4 regions of the Streptococcus viridans genome follow, and region 3 is predicted to be linked to each of the others. Evidence: predicted binding sites of a transcription regulator. Region 3 holds the regulator's gene; each other region holds the start of a gene.
The links. The regulator Rex, encoded in region 3, represses fermentation and respiration genes when NADH is low (regulators of the CRP and FNR family bind a similar motif). The targets are predictions, from matches to a motif close to TTGTGAANTANTTCACAA.

Region 1: the regulator Rex is predicted to act here: its motif matches at 1,936-1,953, upstream of EL081_RS05920 ((S)-acetoin forming diacetyl reductase).
Region 2: the regulator Rex is predicted to act here: its motif matches at 1,423-1,440, upstream of EL081_RS08070 (2,3-butanediol dehydrogenase).
Region 4: the regulator Rex is predicted to act here: its motif matches at 1,506-1,523, upstream of EL081_RS01850 (class II fructose-bisphosphate aldolase).

The regions. Positions count from the first base shown of each region.
Region 1 covers NZ_LR134266.1:1,115,384-1,118,512, forward strand. The annotation lists gene EL081_RS05910 (copper homeostasis protein CutC) at 1-159, opposite strand, end outside; gene EL081_RS05915 (hypothetical protein) at 269-871, opposite strand; gene EL081_RS05920 ((S)-acetoin forming diacetyl reductase) at 1,048-1,812, opposite strand; gene EL081_RS05930 (MIP/aquaporin family protein) at 2,479-3,129, opposite strand, start outside.
Region 2 covers NZ_LR134266.1:1,550,142-1,553,270, forward strand. The annotation lists gene EL081_RS08065 (pullulanase) at 1-167, opposite strand, end outside; gene EL081_RS08070 (2,3-butanediol dehydrogenase) at 322-1,362, opposite strand; gene EL081_RS08075 (hypothetical protein) at 1,473-1,853, opposite strand; gene gatB (Asp-tRNA(Asn)/Glu-tRNA(Gln) amidotransferase subunit GatB) at 1,952-3,129, opposite strand, start outside.
Region 3 covers NZ_LR134266.1:929,778-932,906, reverse strand. The annotation lists gene EL081_RS05010 (cysteine desulfurase family protein) at 1-841, shown strand, start outside; gene EL081_RS05005 (DUF1831 domain-containing protein) at 831-1,178, shown strand; gene EL081_RS05000 (DUF4649 family protein) at 1,178-1,414, shown strand; gene EL081_RS04995 (redox-sensing transcriptional repressor Rex) at 1,508-2,152, shown strand; gene radC (RadC family protein) at 2,339-3,022, opposite strand; gene EL081_RS04980 (hypothetical protein) at 3,084-3,129, opposite strand, start outside.
Region 4 covers NZ_LR134266.1:330,788-333,916, forward strand. The annotation lists gene EL081_RS01835 (B3/B4 domain-containing protein) at 1-591, shown strand, start outside; tRNA gene EL081_RS01840 (tRNA-Leu) at 755-840, shown strand; gene EL081_RS01845 (hypothetical protein) at 922-1,374, shown strand; gene EL081_RS01850 (class II fructose-bisphosphate aldolase) at 1,568-2,449, shown strand; gene EL081_RS01855 (hypothetical protein) at 2,639-2,965, shown strand; gene EL081_RS01860 (DUF3883 domain-containing protein) at 2,992-3,129, shown strand, end outside.

The sequences.
Region 1 (3,129 bases), 190 kb from region 3:
ATACTCTTTAGCAAGCCTCACAGCCTCTTTGATCACAGCATAGCTAGGAGTCGTACCTCCTACCGCTAAGTTATCACATAGTTCTACTCGTCGCGCTCCTGCTTGAAAAGCTTTTTCTAAAAGAGTTATGTTTTCTGCACAAAATTCATATAGTGGCATTTTAAATCTCCCTGTTTCTGAAATCGTTTTCTCGTTCTACCTTACTCTTTTTTCTGGGCTTTGTCAAACAGAAAAACCACCGGCCTCATCAGTAACCAATGGTTGATGCTTAATAGGAAATGGGAATGATAATTTGCAATACCATGTTCCCTTTTTCGACCTTCGCAGAATGGATTTGATAGCCACTTGTCGGTAAGGTCAATTGGATTTGATTGCCTGTCATGGTAGCTCCGGTTCCCTCTTGGTTAACTTTTTCAGCAATTTTCGAAGCGACCAAGGCACGTGGAATTGGGAGATGGCCAAGACGGGCCCGTTCTAGGTTTAAGGTCAATTGTTGATCCGTCACACTCGCTGAAAAGTCCATGCTCACCATGGTTTCCACCGGTCCTAGTTCAATCGGCACCTGAACATTGATATAGTCTCCATTCATAGAGACAGCTGTATTGAGGAGTGTTTCATCCGAAACCTCTCCAAGCATTCCTTTAATGACTTGGCGCAATTGAGGAGAATTCAGCTGAAGCTCTGTTTGCAGGCCAGATGTTGTTAAGTCTGCTGTAGAAAGACCTTCTTGGGCTAGATCTACCAGCGAAGTATTCACTGTCACATTTTTAAATTGTTCTTGAGTCGAAACTTTTGCCGGTATCAAGAAAATTGCTAAGACAATCACTAGGAGGAAGGTCAGTCCGATGATCCGTTTGATCCATTTCCACATATGGTCACCTCTTTTCGTTTTAATGGATGGAAGAGAGTTCATCTCTATCACTATTGATCTATTCTTTTTCAAAATATGACTTCTATTCTACCCTAATTTTTCAAAAAAAGCGAACGAGAGGAATAAGGTGCACATAAGAAAAGAGGCTGGACAAAGTCCCAACCTCTGGTTTTATCTTAATGGAATTGCATCCCACCATCCACGATGATGGTTTGTCCTGTGATGTAGTTTGAATCAGGACCTGCAAGGAAGCTAACCGCTGCTGCTACATCTTCAGGTTCTGACAAACGTTTGAGGGTTATATCTTTAGCAAAAGTTTGCATACCCCATTCGTCATCTTTACCAGCGTTCTTACCAACTTCATGAGCGATGTCAAACATCATTGGAGTCTTAACGATACCAGGTGCATACGCATTGACAGTGATGCCTGAATCTGCCAAGTCACGTGCCAATGTTTGCGTAATTCCACGAACAGCGAATTTAGTACCACCATAGACAGTCAAGTTAGGGTTACCAACGACACCAGCCTGTGAGGTGGCATTGATGATTTTTCCTCCATGGCCAAGCGCTTTGAATTGGGCTTGAGCAGCTTGAGCACCCCAAATCACACCACCAACGTTGATGGCAAAAGTGCGCTCAAATTGTTCTTCTGTAATCGTATCAAGTGGTGTAGTTGGTGCAACACCAGCGTTGTTAACGACGACGTTTAAGTCTCCGAAATGATCCACAACTTTTTGGAAAGCTGCAGCCACTTCTGCTTGTTTGGAGACATCCGCAACGACCGCAAAAGCATTTTCAGCTGACAATTCAGCCACTGCTTTTTCCGCTGTTTCAGCGTTGTAATCCAATACTCCGACCTTGAAGCCATCTTGTACCAATCGTTTCGCAATCGCAAAACCGATTCCTTGACCTGCACCTGTGACAATAGCTACTTTAGACATATGATTCCTCCTTGGTATCCCTGATACCAGCAAATGTTCATAGAAGAACAGCAAAGGTTGACAGTCAGTTTTGGGTGAATCTATCATAAGTTCCTTCCAAAACTATGCTAATAGTATACTCCTTTGTGAAATAAGTGTCAAACTCTGGCCTCTTATTATCTAAAATAATTTACAATCTATGGTATTTTTATTTAGTAATAGGTTAACTGATCTAAATAATTTTAAAAGGAGAATCTAATTTTAACAAAAACAGCTGTTTTGCTATTGTTTTAGGGATTATTTCATGCTACACTAATCCTAAGAGATTCAAACAATAAGGAGATCAATCAATGAAAGAATTCATGGATAAATTGAATAACCTACCTAAGCCGGTTCAATACATTATTGCCATCATTATTTTCTTTATCGCTTTTTACATTTCTTATAGCTTGTTTTAAGTTAGAACGTACAAAGCACTCTTTAGCTGATACAGTATTTTAAAAGAGGCTGGGACAAAAGTCCTAGCCTCTCAATTGTCTTTGGATTATCGAGCAAGACGCAGTGGTTGAGTGGGCTCTACTACGCTGATTTTATCAGCTTTTACAGCCCTACTCAACTGTGCGGAGGTGGGACGACGGAATCGAATTCTAACGAATTACCGATTTCTGTCCCACTCTCTTTCTTTTTTTAAAACATTTTAAAGACTGCTACTGCAAGTACTGCACCGATGATTGGACCAACTACTGGAATCCAAGCGTAACCCCAGTCACCATCTCCTTTGTTAGGAATAGGAAGGAGGCTGTGCATGATACGAGGACCTAAGTCACGAGCTGGGTTGAGAGCGTAGCCTGTAGTTCCACCGAGAGACAAACCAATCCCTACAATCAAGGTACCAACGGCAAAAGTACCAAGTCCTGCTTGAAGGTCATAAAGACCAAGTGCAAAGATAGTCAGTAGCAAGACAAAGGTTCCAAGGATTTCACTGATGAGGTTTGAAGTAGTATCCTTAATTGCTGGACCTGTACTAAAGGTTGCAAGGATATTTCCAGGATTTTCTTCTGCTAGGTAATGCGGTTTGAACTGTAACCAGACAAGGACTTGCCCTACCATGGCTCCAGCGAATTGAGCGATGATATAAGGAATCACAGATGCCCAAGCTAGTCCACCATTAAGAGCAACCCCAATTGTCACCGCTGGATTCAAATGAGCCGGACTTAACTTGCCAGAGATAAAGGCTGCCACTGCAACTGCAATCCCCCAACCAAGGGTAATGACGATCCAACCTGAGTTATGGCTCTTCGTTTTCGGAAGAACCACTCCTGCTACAACCCCATTTCC
Region 2 (3,129 bases), 620 kb from region 3:
GAGGCTTGTGCAGAGGGGGTTATCCCTTCATCCGCACTGACCGGACTAGCAAAGGCTGTTAATAAAGCCAAGCTCGTCGCAATCGCCACCGAACCAACGCCATTTTTCAATCGACGAATCGCATAGACCACTTGTTTATCGCCTGTCACAGAAGGTTTCTGTTTCATAAATGTCTCCTTAAAATAATTAGTGTTCAACCAGTATAGCATGTAAAAATTATTTATGCAAGCGTTTTCGTAATTTATACTATCTTTTTATATTGTTCTCCTTCATAAAAAAACCAGCCCATATGGACTGGTTTCATACTATAAGTTTAGTACATTACGGCTCAACTAAAATCTTGATTTGAGATTTATCTTGCGTCAATTCGATAAAGCCATCTTGAATAATATTTTCCAATTTGATTTTCTTGGTAACCAATTTTTCAGCAGAGAAGTAGCCTTGTTCCATCAATTCCAATACTTTAGGGAAGATGTGGCGATAAGCGATAATCCCTTTGAGGGTCTTTTCTTGAATAGCAAATTCATTTGGATTGATGCTCGCTTCGCGTTCCCAAATTGATACGACCATACATTCACCAGCCTTATGAACAGCTGCCAAAGCTTGTCCAAGAACAACAGGAACCCCTGTTACTTCATAAGACACATCGGCGCCACCACCTGTTAAACGATGGATCGCTTCAACGATTGATTCACCTTCTTCTGGACGAACCACAATGGCACCCAATTCTTCAGCCTTAGCTTGGCGTTCCGGAGACAATTCAACTGCATAAATTTTTGAAGCACCAGCCGCACGAAGGGCTTCAACAATCAAAAGACCGATTGGACCCAAGCCAAAGATAACGGCTGTATCCCCAGTTTTCAATGCAGATTGACGAACGGCATAAACAGCAACAGCTGCAGGTTCTGTAAGCGCTGCTTGCTCGTAGCTCAAGCTATCTGGAATCACATGCACAAGATCACCATCAAGCACACAATACTTCGCAAAACCACCATCTGCCGCAAGGCCGACGAAGTTCAAGTTTGGATCGAGGTTGTATTCACCGATTAGGTTATGTTTTGCCAAAATTGGTTCAATCGTCACACGATCCCCAACTTTGACACGAGTCACATCGCTTCCAACCTCAACAATTTCTCCAGCAAACTCGTGACCGAGGGTAACGGGTGCTTTTTGACCAGAATAAACATGCTCTTCTGTTGGAATGAAGATTGGCCCATCCAAGTATTCATGCAAGTCTGTTCCACAGATTCCTGTGAATTTGACCGCAACCTTTACTTGATGAGGTTGTACTTTAGGGACTTCCACTTCCTCGATACGAACGTCCTTCTTGCCATGCCAGCGAGCAGCTTTCATTGTTTCCATGTGTTTCTCCTTTGTATTTCCATGAATTGCATTTCCCTTTCAGGAAACCCGACAACTATATTGTAAGCCTTTTCACAAAGTTTGTCAAGAAAAAACAGACGGTTAATATCTTAATTATCAGTCCGAGATGACTCTAATTTCCAACCGACAATCCAGCCCAGAACAAGAAGATAATTTTCAAAAGCTCCAATAGCATTTACTGGCAAATGATAGTTGAGATAAGCAAATAAATGATTGGTCCCAATCCCAAGCCCACCAATGATCAAGGCCAATAGTACCGTTCGAAGATAGAACCAATCATATTTGAGATTGACAGCAATAAGAATCACAAGAACTGCCACATTCCAAATCCCAATCTCTCGCTGCCAACCGACAGAAACACCATATCCCGAATGACTTCCCATATAGGATGGAAAGAAGAACTGAAAAATAATGGCTCCAGACATGGCGATGATAACTAGGACAAATAAGGCTCTTAAAAATTTGTTCATGTAACTTCTCCTAATGCTAGTTGATATGTAATGGTCTTTCCTATTCTAACACAATTTTATGGATAGAAAAAACCAACCTCTCGGCTAGTTTTTCTCTATTACTCTTCTTTCAACTTAGCCAATTCTTGGGCAAGTAACTTGAGGGCTACTTGTGGGTTAGCTTGGCCTTTGGTTGCTTTCATGAGGAAGCCTGTGAAGGCCTTGTCCGCATTCCGCTTCCCTGACTTGAAGTCGGCTACGGCTGCTTCATTGTCTGCAAAGACTTGGTGGATGATCGGGATCAAGACTTCAGGGTCTGAAATCTGTACCAATCCGGCTTTTTCGACGTATTCACGCGCACCGCCACCGTTTTTTGCCAAGTGAACGAAGACTTTCTTGGCAATCTTAGAAGAGATGGTGCCATCTTCGATGATGGCAATCATTTCAACCAAGTTTTCTGGTGTCAATTGGATTTCTTCCAGCGTTTTACCTTCTGCATTCAAGAATTGTGCGACTTCCCCTTGCAGCCAGTTAGACACTTGCTTGGCATCTCCACCAAGGGCTACAGCTGCTTCAAAGAAGTCAGAAGTGACTTTCGTCGCTGTCAATTGGTTGGCATCATAGTCAGACAAGCCAAGCTCTGCCACGTAGCGAGCACGACGGTCTTTTGGAAACTCTGGTAACTCCGTACGCATTTCCTCGATCCACTCATCTGAGATTTCAAACAAGGGAAGGTCTGGTTCTGGGAAGTAACGGTAATCCGCCGCCCCTTCTTTGACACGCATAAGAATCGTGCTCTTGTTGGCCTCATCATAACGGCGTGTTTCTTGACGAATAATCCCACCTGAACGCAAGATTTTCGCTTGACGCTCCACTTCGTATTCAAGACCTTTACGGACGTTTGAGAAAGAGTTCAAGTTTTTCAACTCCGTCTTGGTACCAAATTCCTCTTGACCGTATGGGCGAAGAGAAATGTTGGCATCGACCCGCATCGATCCTTCTTCCATCTTGACGTCAGAAATACCTGTGTATTGGATGACTTCTTTGAGGGCTGTCAAATAGGCATAGGCTTCTTCTGGAGAACGCATATCTGCTTCAGAGACAATCTCGATCAATGGCACCCCTTGACGGTTGAGGTCTACATAAGAGAAGCCGTCTGTTCCATGCGTGTTCTTACCAGCATCTTCTTCCAAGTGGGCCCGTTCAATCCCAATTTTCTTGGTTGAGCCGTCTTCCAACTCTACTTCAATCCAACCGTTGTAACCAATAGGCTCATCAAATTGCGAGATTTGGTAGG
Region 3 (3,129 bases):
TGAGCACCATGCCGTTTTGGAACCGATTGAGTACTTGGTCGAGGAGTTTGGGTTTGAAGTGACCGTTATTCAACCCGTTGATCAAAAGATTCGTCCTGAAGATATTCGTGCTGCACTTCGTCCCGATACTATTTTGGTATCCACCATGTATGCCAATAACGAAACAGGCGATCTCTTACCCATCAAGGCCATTTCTGACCTTTTAAAAGACCATCCTGCTGCTTTTCATGTCGATGCTGTCCAGGCCGTTGGTAAACTTTCTATAGCACCAGAAGAGCTAGGAATCGATTTCCTAACCGCATCCGCCCATAAATTTCATGGGCCAAAAGGGGTTGGCATCCTCTATGCTAGAAAGCCTGACTTTTTCAATCTCTTACACGGGGGTGACCAAGAAGACAAGCGTCGGGCTAGTACAGAGAACTTGATTTCAATTGCTGGAATGGCTCAAGCCCTCAAAGAAGCAACTGATCAGTTAGAAGCAAATTATCAGTATATTCAGAGCTTATCTGAACGTATCCTAACTGGTCTAGAAGATCTAGATTTCTATCTGAATAGCACAGACACTAACCTTCCTCATGTCTTAAATATTGGCTTTCCTGGTATCAGCAATGATATCTTACTGCTTCGTTTAGACATGGCAGGTATTTCAGTCTCAACCGGCTCCGCTTGTACAGCAGGAACTGTTCAACCAAGTCATGTCCTTGCAGCTTATTACGGCGAAGATTCGCCTCGCTTGAAGGAATCTATTCGCATTAGTTTATCTGAATTCAATACTTCTGATGAAGTCGATATTTTTATTACAACCATTCACAAAATTTTAGGAGAATTACATGGCATTTGAAACTTCTGTCTCATTAACAGACTGCGATTACACATACGCAATCCATCCAAATATTAAAAAATATACCCTACGCGACAATACCTTTGCCCAAACAAAGGTTGGAAACTACGAATTAAATCGTCTATTAGAAGCTGTTCCAAATAGCGGAGATGGCTTTAAGCTAAAAATTATTATCAATAAGGATTTAACAGGATTTAAAATTAACATTACTGACAAGTCAGGCCTTCGTTTGGTAAATATTTTTAAAAATCCAGAAAACAAAATCATCCAACAAAAATTCTACTTCCTCATGGACAGTTTAGTTGAGCGCGAAATCTTTGAAAGGATTGAAAAGTAATGACCAATGCTCCTCTAGTCCTCACCTATTTGGATGCATACCAAAAGGAACGTCAGATTAGCTACGATAATTTGGATCACTGTCTACTAGCTTTTTCAGGCTGTGTGACCCTTCCAGATTCCTATCAGGTTGTTTCCGTGACCTACAAGGGGCAAATTTTACCTTTCACTGGAAGAATCGGTGACTTCTATCGCTATCTGATTCAGTTTGATCAGAGTTTAAGAAATTCCAACTAACAAAGAAAAGCACCATTTTGGTGTTTTTTTAGTAGAAGATAGTTGCTTTATTCACAAACTTTTTATAAAATAGATTTGAAAGGTTGTGATATTGTGAAACAAGATAAGACTAATCCAATTCCTCGTGCTACTGCCAAACGACTCTCTCTGTATTACCGCATTTTTAAACGCTTTAATGCAGAGAAGATCGAGCGAGCAAATTCAAAACAGATTGCTGAAGCCATCGGTATTGACTCCGCGACTGTTCGTCGCGACTTCTCCTACTTCGGAGAGTTAGGACGACGTGGTTTTGGTTATGATGTCAAAAAGTTAATGAACTTCTTCGCAGATCTCTTAAATGATAACTCCATCACCAATGTTGCTATCGTCGGGATTGGAAATATGGGAAGTGCCCTGCTTCACTATCGCTTCCATGAGCGAAACAAAATGAAGATTGTCATGGCATTTGATACGGATGATCATGACTTAGTAGGTACTAAAAGTAAAGATAACATTCCGATTTACGGCATCTCAACACTAAAAGAAAAACTAGAGGGACAAGAGATTCAAACAGCTATTTTAACCGTTCCAAGTGTAAAATCTCAAGAAGTTGCAGATTTACTGGTTGAAGCTGGTATCAAGGGAATCCTTAGCTTTTCTCCAGTACACCTAACAGTTCCAAAGGATGTGGTTGTCCAATATGTCGATCTAACCAGCGAACTGCAAACCCTTCTCTACTTTATGCGCAAAAATTCATGATAAGCAAGAGAGTGGGACAGAAATTGGTAATTCGTTAGAATTCAATTTCGTCGTCTCACCTCCGCACAGTTGAGTAGGGCTGTAAAAGCTGATGAAATCAGCATAGTAGAGCCCACTCAACAACTGCGTCTTGCTCGATAATCCAAAGACAATTGAGAGGCTAGGACTTTTGTCCCAGCCTCTTTTCTATACCAATAAATCTGTCTCCTCCCGGTAGCTGTAATAATCATCAGTTGAAACAATCAGATGGTCAAGAAAAACAATTCCTAGACAATTGCAGGCTTCAATCATTTGTTGAGTGACGCCATCATCATTCTTGCTCGGATGAATGATTCCGGATGGATGGTTGTGAACTAAGATTAAGGACGTCGCCATATGCTTGATGGCATAGTGCAATATCTCTCGAGGTTCTGCAATGCTACGATTGACTGTACCGATAAAAATCACTTGTTGATGAATAATTTGATTTTGGGTATTCAGATACAATGCCAGTAAATGCTCCTGTTTCTCATGGCCTATTTTTTGTTGCATCATTTTTGCCAGCTTCTGACTACTCATGATTTGTTCCGTTTCAATCACTTGTGAGGTCTGGATTCGTTTCCCAAGTTCCATAGCAGCTAATAGCTCAATGGCCTTAACTTTTCCAATTCCTGGAACTTCCTGTAACTCCTGAAAGCTCATACTAGCCAGTTCCTTTAAACTCTTTAGCGAGCCCAACAAGTCTTGAGCAATCTCGTAGACTGTTTTATTTTTGTTCCCCGTCCGTAATAAGATGGATAGCAATTCTTGATGACTGAGCTTATCAGGGCCTTCTGTTAGCAAACGTTCTCTAGGTAAAAGACCAGATTCTTGAAATACAATATGATACATAAAAACCTCCTCAATTAATAATTCGCAATTGAGGAGGAAAATGGATGATTCTGTATAAAATTTATATAGGACAAACTACTTCCCTTAGGTTTTCAAGGATTCGATTT
Region 4 (3,129 bases), 600 kb from region 3:
CTAGCTAAAAAGAAGGAGATGGAAAATTGGGCCTTAAATTGTGATCTCAGCTTGGTGAAAGAGGAGGCAGTTGTACAAGGCTATATGGACTTGTTGAAGGAATCGGGGCGTAGTGTCAAGAAGAACCCGCCGACAATTCTTGCTTTGATTAAGAATATCCAAAGTCGTGGCTTCCTTCCGACGATCAATAGTGTGATTGATATCTATAATGTCGAATGTCTCCGTTCCTTTTTAGCCATTGGAGGGCATGATTTGGATAAGATCCAAGGACCAATCGAGTTTACGATTAGTCAAAGAGAGGATACCTTTTTGCCCATCTTATCAACAGAAAAGCATGTTAGTGAAACCGATCCGGTCTACCGAGATCAAGAGGGTATTATGGCCTGGCTAGATGTGAGAGATGGTGAGCGCTATAAGATGGAGGAGACTACCCGCAATGCCCTCTTTATCATCCAGGGAAACAGAGCGACCTCTGTAGAGATGCGCTTGGAAGCACTGGAGCGGATTAGAGAAGATATGGCCTCTTGTATGCCTGATTTAGAATTTGAAAAATATCTGGTTACCCCCAGTGAGACAATTCCAGTCCCTTAAAGGAGCCCTTCTGTAATAGGGATGAATCCTCATTTGAACAGGAGAGACAAGTGAAGCTGCCGACGCTCTGCTTAACCTGTGAAAATCTGCAACCTTTGAAAAAAGTTTGAAAAAAATCTTGACAAGAAAGTAGAAGATTGATATACTAGTAAGGTACTCAATCGCGGGGATGGCGGAATTGGCAGACGCGCAGGACTAAGGATCCTGTGACCGCTTTAGGTCGTGAGGGTTCAAGTCCCTCTCTCCGCATCGGATGATCAAGACAGCTTCGGCTATCTTTTTTGTTTTTCAAAACTTTATGATAGAATAGGTGTGAGATGAGGTGTGAACATGAAGAAGCACTATCTGGTTTTGATCAATGGGCTCCTAGCGCTCATAGGAAGTGCCATTAATTTTTTTGCTCCAGTCATGATTTTGGCCATGGGGCTCGCTGCTCATGAAGATTTCGGAAGTGCCTTGATGGCTTTAATTAGCTGGAACTTCTTTGTCTGTATTCTAGCCATCGCTTCTAGGTGGCTCCTAAAAGATGAAAAGAGGATTCATAAGTGGATTTCCAATCTCTTTCTGGTAGCGGGTCTCATTCTTTTATTTGCGAATCTCCTTATTTTGTCCTGGAGTTTTTCGTATCTTGAAAGTCCCTTGATGTGGCTATTTGGAAAAATCTTTGGGAAAGTTCATGAATTTACTTATTTCTTCTATTCTCAATGGGTCGCAGGAGGATTCCTAGTGATTTCCGGGATTGCATTTTTAGTTTCATTAAAAAATTTTAAAGCAGAGGATTAAAAAGAGGGAGCTTGGGCTCCCTTCTTTTGCGTTTCTATGGGCTGTAGAAGTCTTGGGAAAGTAAGCATTCCTCCTCATTTATAATAAGAAAGCGCTTAAAGCTACAGGAAAAGCTAGCATTTTCATCTAAAAAGTGATAAAATAAACAATGTAAGTGGTTTAACCACAATAAATTAGAGGAGGCCTACTACTAATGGCAATCGTTTCAGCAGAAAAATTTGTCCAAGCAGCTCGTGACAATGGTTACGCAGTTGGTGGATTTAACACAAACAACCTTGAGTGGACTCAAGCTATCTTGCGTGCAGCAGAAGCTAAAAAAGCTCCAGTTTTGATCCAAACTTCTATGGGTGCTGCTAAATACATGGGTGGTTACAAAGTAGCTCGCAACATGATCGCTAACCTTGTTGAAGCAATGGGTATCACTGTACCAGTTGCAATCCACCTTGACCATGGTCACTACGAAGATGCTCTTGAATGTATCGAAGTTGGTTACACTTCAATCATGTTCGACGGATCACACCTTCCAGTTGAAGAAAACCTTAAATTGGCGAAAGAAGTTGTAGAAAAAGCTCACGCTAAAGGTATCTCAGTTGAAGCTGAAGTTGGTACAATCGGTGGTGAAGAAGACGGTATCGTTGGTAAAGGTGAATTGGCACCAATCGAAGATGCTAAAGCAATGGTTGCTACAGGAATCGACTTCTTGGCAGCAGGTATTGGTAACATCCACGGTCCATACCCAGCAAACTGGGAAGGTCTTGACCTTGACCACTTGAAGAAATTGACAGAAGCTCTTCCAGGATTCCCAATCGTATTGCACGGTGGTTCAGGTATCCCTGATGAGCAAATCAAAGAAGCTATCAAACTTGGTGTTGCGAAAGTTAACGTTAACACTGAGTGCCAAATCGCATTCGCTAATGCAACTCGTCAATTCGTACGTGAATACGATGCAAACGAAGCAGAATACGACAAGAAGAAACTCTTCGACCCACGTAAATTCTTGAAACCAGGATTCGAAGCAATCACAGCTTCAGTTGAAGAACGTATCGACGTATTTGGTAGCGAAAACAAAGCTTAATTTTGCTTGAAACGTTATTAACCAGAGGTTTATCCGCAAGGATAAGCCTTTTTTGGTTCTCTTATTTGGAAAAGTATTTATTGTAAACAAAACAATTTACTCATTTTTAGTAATAATTTTTAGTTTGAAGGGCCAATATAGTTTTTACATGATATAATTAAATTGTTGAGTTAATATTAGGAGATTATAATGGAGATTGATAATCGGAGTATTCGTCTAGGAGATGAATTAAAGAAAGAAATAAAGCCTGGAAGCAAGGTGAAGATTGCTGCTGCAACGTTTTCGATGTTTGCCTTTCAACAGTTAAAGGAAGAACTTGAAACGATCGAGGAGTTGAACTTTATCTTTACAAATTCAACCTTCAATGAAATCCTAAAAATACAGACAAATAAGAATGATGGATTCAACATAACTTTTGAAGATGAAGGTAAAAATCGATCACAAAATATTCAGGAATTGCCAAGAAACTCGATTTTGAAAAAATACAGAAAGCAAAAAGTAAAATCGGTGCTTTAGGGGAAGAAATAGTTTTTGATTATTTAATGGAATCAGCTCAGCAAGAAGGATTAGCTACTCCAGTACATCTCTCTATAGAAGAAGGTGATGGTCTAGGTTACGATATTCGGTATTGGGACAAGGATGGAAAGGAGATCCATGTCGAAGTAAAAACAACAACGAGT